DNA from 2 places in the Granulicatella elegans genome. Region 1 is predicted to be linked to the other one. Evidence: predicted binding sites of a transcription regulator. Region 1 holds the regulator's gene; the other holds the start of a gene.

What was found. The regulator CtsR, encoded in region 1, represses protease genes until heat stress. The targets are predictions, from matches to a motif close to TTGGTCAAAAAAGGTCAAANA.
Region 2: a site for CtsR is predicted at 1,996-2,016, ahead of clpB (ATP-dependent chaperone ClpB). Genes of this name have one in related genera too.

Annotation. Positions count from the first base shown of each region.
Region 1 is NZ_CP085953.1:67,573-71,019, forward strand. Features, by position in the region: gene LK443_RS00315 (ATP-dependent Clp protease ATP-binding subunit) at 1-1,176, opposite strand, end outside; gene LK443_RS00320 (CtsR family transcriptional regulator) at 1,188-1,649, opposite strand; gene LK443_RS00325 (hypothetical protein) at 1,818-3,176, opposite strand; gene LK443_RS00330 (hypothetical protein) at 3,328-3,447, opposite strand, start outside.
Region 2 is NZ_CP085953.1:1,692,185-1,695,631, forward strand. Features, by position in the region: gene clpB (ATP-dependent chaperone ClpB) at 1-1,926, opposite strand, end outside; gene LK443_RS08400 (hypothetical protein) at 2,147-3,253, opposite strand; gene LK443_RS08405 (diacylglycerol/lipid kinase family protein) at 3,354-3,447, shown strand, end outside.

The DNA.
Region 1 (3,447 bases):
TCTTGAAGTGATGTAACGAACGGATAATTGTACAGCTGCTTGAATCGCTTCATCTGTAATTTCAACATGGTGATGCGCTTCATATTGTTTTCTCAAGCCTTTTAAAATTTGAATACTATCTTCAGCAGTTGGTTCTTCTACATGAATAGAAGCAAAACGACGTTCTAAGGCAGCATCTTTTTCAATGTATTTTTGATACTCATCTAAAGTCGTTGCACCAATGACTTGTAATTCACCACGAGCTAAGGCAGGTTTTAAGATATTCGAAGCATCAATGGCTCCTTCTGCTCCACCTGCACCAATAAGTGTATGTAATTCATCGATGAATAAAATCACATCTTGCTGCGTATAAATTTCTTCAATGATTTTCTTCATACGTTCTTCAAATTCACCACGATATTTTGTTCCTGCTACTAAAGCACCCATATCTAACATCATTAAACGTTTGCTAGCAATTTCTTCAGGAACTTCACCATTGACCATACGTTGAGCTAATCCTTCTACAATAGCAGTCTTACCAACACCAGGCTCCCCAACTAATACAGGATTATTTTTTGTACGGCGGCTAATCACTTGAATCATACGACGAACTTCTTCATTTCTTCCAATTACTGGATCTAGTTTCCCTTGTCGAGCTAAGGCTGTTAAATCTCTTGATAAGCTATCCAATGTTGGGGTTTTATCTTTGGCATTGCCACCAGACACTTGACCTTTTGTTGAACGAGCTTTTGAAGGTTGAATGCCAATTTTTTCATAAATTGTCTTCATTAATTCTTCTAATTCAATTTGATGATCACGCATAATTTTCGTTGCTAATACTTCTTCTTGAAGTAAGCCTAATAATAAATGCTCTGTTCCTACTTGAGGAATTTTCAACCGTTTTGCTTCTTCTGTCGCTGCAACCACTACTTTTTTAGCTCTAGGAGAATAAGGCATTAAATAGGGATCGATTTCTTTACGATTGCTTCCATATCCTGTTAATGCTTCAATTTCTTGACGAACACTCTCAGCTGTTAACCCTCTTTCTCTTAAAAGGATTCCGGCAATCCCTTCTTGTTCAATGACTAGACCTAATAATAAATGCTCCGTACCCACTGCTTGATGCCTAAAAGAAATTGCTTCTTGAGCAGCGAATACCATAGCATTCCGTGCTTTTTCTGTAAACATTTCACTCATTCACGTCACCCCTACTTATACTTTAAACTGGTTAATATATTTTTCATCATATTACTACGAAGTTGATTACTACATTGCTCTGCTTCTGTTAATGATTCTTTCGACATTGCAATAGACAATAATTGTGCTTCTCTTTTTGAGAGGAGCTCATTATCATACAGATTTTGTAAAATATGATTGGCTTGTTTCATCGATAATTCTTCTGGAACTACTTCCAATAAGGCATCAATCATATCCATATCATCTACTAAATTGACTTTCATAATACGGATATACCCACCACCACCACGCTTACTTTCCACAACATATCCTTGTTGAACCGTAAAACGTGTATTAATCACATAATTGATTTGTGATGGCACACAATTGAAACGATCCGCAATTTCACTGCGGCGAATCTCAACTTTTTCTTGTGCTAATAAGACATTTTTTAAATATTCTTCAATAATATCCGACATATTTGACGGTTGCATACAAACGCTCCTCCCTTTTGACTTTCTTTGACTTTCATTATACAAAATAAATTTCTCTTTGCCAATAAAAAGTACTCCATCTGAGAAATTTTGTTACATTTATTTCAAAAAATCCTGCCAGTGATTTCTCACCAACAGGATGTAACTATCTCCATCTATCCAACGATCCTACTTTAAATTTGGAAACAGACGTCCCGCTTCAATTAACCCGTCAAGTACTGCAAGGATATTTATTGGACTGATTTTCTTTTCTTGTAAAAAATGCCTTAACTCATTCGTAGAAACAATTGGTTTGTTACTCATATATTCCAATGCCATCGAAAGTGCAGATTGTAACTCTTCTAATTCACTTTCTATAAAGGAAGCTTTTTTAGATTTTTCATGAAAATCTCTTCTTTCACGAAGTGCTTCAGATAAGTTGAAAACATTACAATCATCAAAATCATCAAAATCATCGAAATCATCGAAATCATCATACGGAACATCAGAAGTCATCAAGTGAAACAGCTCTTCATGAGAATACAGATCAATAAGAGATCTTTCTGTACTAATTGTAAACGGAATTTTAAAAAATTCCATCATTGGATCTAAGCACTCCTTCAAGAATGGGGCAAAAATTCCTCTTGTCACCCATCTTTCCGGAGTCATTGGTGCATCATTATAAAAACCTAATAACGTATTTTGGATAAATTCAGGATCTAATTGATACATTGGCTCAATAAGCGCTATTTCCATATCCGTTGTAATGATTAAAATATATTGAGGTCCATTTTTCTCATCATCACCATAAAAATGAGATGGAGAAAGCATTAAACGGATTTCAAATGTGTCCGGTATCGAAAATTGAATGCTTTTTTTCGTACGATAAAGAGATAATTCCGGCACATACAGTTTTGGTTTTTCTCCTTTATACCCAATAAATTCTTCGTAAGTTAGTTCTTCCTCAAAGGGAAGAATATCTCCTTGTTCATAGACACTTTCTTGTTTTTTTGGATTGTACGTAATCTTTGGTAACGTATTTCTTTCAGTTGGTTTTGTAGTAGAAGCAAGTAAGGCAAGATTTCCTTCTTGTGTTAACCAATCTAATACTTTTTTACAGAAATTCACTTCTGACACTTTTAAATCTCTCGATAATAATTTAGAATCATTTAAACTAAACATTAATGGATATAATTTCTTTCTTTTACGAGTAATCCCTAGGTCTCTTAATGTCATTTTTTGACTTTTCGGAATCAACTCTAATGGAACAAAGACAATTTGAATGCCTTTACGTAATCCTTCAATTTCATCTAACTCTTCTTCCGTTTCCGCTATTGCAACAATAGCCTCTTCTGCTTTCATTCTATGTTGATATTCACGAACAGTTTTATAAAAAAATGCCGAAAATTGCCCTTCCTTATGATGCATCAATTGGACAATAAACTGTACTTTCCCAGCTTTATTACAAACTGCTGCTACCATTGACTCACAATCAATCTCCGCTAACGCTGCTTGAACTTGATATAATCCATTGTAAATCTCTTTCATGTTCACCACTCCCATTTTTGTATACACTTACATTGTACTATGCTTTGATTAAAAAGACCATAGCTTCCTTATAAATTCAAATAATCGAAAAAATTTCTGCGATACTGCTAAAACAAAAAGTGCATCAGATGAATCCGATACACTTCTCTCTCTATTTAATGGATATACTTCTAACTTCTCCATGAGGAGTAACTTGCATTTCAACCAGTTGTTCTTTTTGTACAAATGGTAATCGATTTTGAATCGTAGCTGGTGCACGATAAACGTTATC
Region 2 (3,447 bases), 270 kb from region 1:
ATATTCACTCATATCAATTCTGACCATATGGTCTTGGCTGTCAAATAAGTTTTCTGCTAATGTTTTTGCTAATTCTGTTTTACCAACCCCAGTTGGTCCTAGGAATAAGAAGCTACCGATTGGACGATTTGGATTTTGTAATCCTGCACGAGAACGTAAGACTGCATCTGCTACCTTTTGAACCGCTTCATCTTGTCCAATCACACGTTCATGTAACGTATCTTCTAATTGAAGAAGTTTTTCTCTTTCTCCTTCTACTAATTTAGTCACTGGAATACCTGTTAATCGTCCTACAACACGAGCAATTTCTTCATCCGTTACAGCTTCTTGTACTAATCGATTATCTTCTTGGGCATGAAGTTTTGCTTGAGCTTCTAATTCTTGAATTTCTTTTTCTAATTTAGGAATACGACCATGGCGAAGTTCAGCTGCTTTTTCTAAGTTATATTCAGCTTCAGCTTCATCTAATTCATGTTTTAAGCGATCAATTTCCTCACGTTTATCACGAATTTTATTCACTTCTTCTTTTTCGATTTCCCATTTCATTTTTAAGTTATTGGCTTCTTCACGTAATGTTCCTAATTCTTCTTGAAGAATCGATAAGCGCTTCTTACTTGCTTCATCTTTTTCCATTTTTAATGCTTGTTCTTCAATTTCTAATTGCATTAAACGACGAGTCACTGTATCCAATTGAGTTGGCATTGAATTCATTTCTACACGAATTGTTGCACATGCTTCATCGACTAAATCAATGGCTTTATCTGGTAAATAACGGTCTGTAATATATCGATTTGATAAAGTTGCTGCTGCTACTAAAGCATTATCATGAATATTTACACTATGGTGAATTTCAAAACGTTCTTTTAATCCACGTAAAATAGAAATAGTATCTTCTACCGTTGGTTCATGAACTAATACTTTTTGGAAACGTCTTTCTAAAGCTTTATCTTTTTCCATATTTTCACGATATTCATCTAATGTTGTTGCCCCGATACAGTGTAATTCACCACGAGCTAACATTGGTTTCAATAAGTTACCAGCATCCATTGAACCTTCTGTTTTACCAGCTCCAACAATCGTATGAATTTCATCGATGAATAAAATGATTTGTCCTTCTGATTTTGTAACTTCTGCTAAAACTGCTTTTAATCGTTCTTCAAATTCTCCACGGAATTTTGCTCCTGCAATTAACGCTCCCATATCTAATGAGTAAATGACTTTATCTTTTAAATTTTCAGGAACGTCTTTTCGTACAATTCTTTGTGCAAGACCTTCTACGATTGCTGTTTTACCTACCCCGGGTTCCCCGATTAATACAGGATTGTTCTTTGTTTTTCTAGATAAAATACGAATGACATCACGAATTTCTTCATCACGTCCAATTACTGGATCTTGTTTTCCAGATTTTACTGCTTCATTTAAATTTTGTGCATATTGTTTTAATGCTTCATATTGATTTTCTTGATTTTGACTAGTCACACGACTTCCTCCTCTCAATTTTTCAATTCTTTCTTGTAATACTTGTTTTGTTACTTGATGTTTCAATAAAAATTCTTTAATTGGATGATTGGTTTCCATTAAAGCTAATACAATCACTTCAGTTGCTAAATATTCATCTTGAAATTGTAGTCGAATTTCATCAGCTTTTGTTAGTAATTGATATAAAGATTGACTTAAGCCTTGACCATATTGGACTTGACTTCCTTCTACGACTGGTAATTGATCAATCTTTTCATCCACAAATTTTTCTAATTCTGAAATTGGAACATGGACATCTTCATATAGATTTCTCACAAAATGATTTGGCGTTAAAAATACTTTCCACAAATGTGAGACATCGATTTCTTGATGTTTTCTATTTTGCGCAATTTCTTGTGCCTGAGCAAGTGATTGTTGCATCATTGTTGTCATTTTTTCAATATTCATCTTGCTTCCCCCATTCTTTTTCTTCCATTTCTTGTTATCAAATCTCTTTGATGTTTATAGTATACATCTTTAGTCAATAAAGGTCAAACATTTTCTTTGACTTTTTTTGACTTTTTGACAAAAAAATAAAAGACCAGTTCATAGAAGCCTTTATCAACCAATGAAACCGTCAGGTTTGCTTTCGTCCTTTGCTACTATGAATAGTCTTTTCGATGCCATATCAATTCGAATCGATACGCAACACTTTTCTTACGCAATAATATCCAGGAATTAACTCCTTCTCCTTATCCTCAACACCCTCACCACGATAATAAGACGATAATGGCAATAAATTAATAATCGGTGCCTTATGAGTCTCTTCTAACCATCCACCTTTCGTATAACGCTCATCATCAATTAATTCCGGACCAAATTCAGCATTTGCAATCGTCAATCCGAACATATTCTCTTTCCATAAAGGAGAAATATTTTTATGGAATAATTGACGTTTCAACTGATTCCCCCATTTAAACAACCGACGACAACTTGCACCACAACAATATTCCCACTCATCTTCCCGTAATAAACTAAATCCATTTCGCTCTACATCTCTTTTTAATTCTGAAAATGAAACAGCATCATCTATATAACAATCAAACAAATCAGGATTCCATTGATTTTGTTGAATAAACAAAGGTGATTTTCTTCCTACAGTTGGATACTCTCTTAAAAAATGATTTCCTTGTCCTTCTGGCAGTAATAATTCTTGAATATTTTGAATGATTTCCTCTGTTTGATTTTCTGCTATTGATAATTGTCCTGAAATGACATTATAATGCCCAATAAATTTTAAGCCTATAAACGTTGGCTTTTTCTCAACTAATAAAGCAGGAATATCAACTTCTCTTAAAGGTGAAGTCGAACCATTAATTTTTTCATCGATATATTCAGTCGTTAAGTGAATATGAGAACAATCTTGATTCAAAAAGCCTTTTTCCATTAAAAGTGAACTTGTCAATTGTTGATTGTAGTATCTTTTTAACTCATATCTTAATTCTTGTCTTTCTTCACTGCAGTCAAGACCAGATAGCCCTGATAAACCACTGTCCCATCCTAAAATACATTTCTTTTGACCTGGTACGAAGACATACTCTACACCATCAATGACTATTTCAAATGTATCAGTTTTAATACCTCCAAATTGATAACTGACAGGAGTGATTTTCGTAACCTCTAATATCGGATCAACAAAATGTCTGAGAACATTTTGTATGACAACTACTTTCATTTCACTCGTTAATGTTTTCCAAGTTGGATTAGAAACTGCATCCAAAAAATTATTAGACATCTATATCACCTCAATCTTATTCTAAAACAATTTTAACACTTCACCATTTAAAAAATCAATTTGATTTGTTATAATACATTGTACATTAAAGGAGAACGCTATGCATTTAATTATTATCGCAAATCCATATTCCGGTGGCGGAAATGGAAAAAAACAATTCGACTGCTTAGTCAACTATTGCCTAAAAAACAACA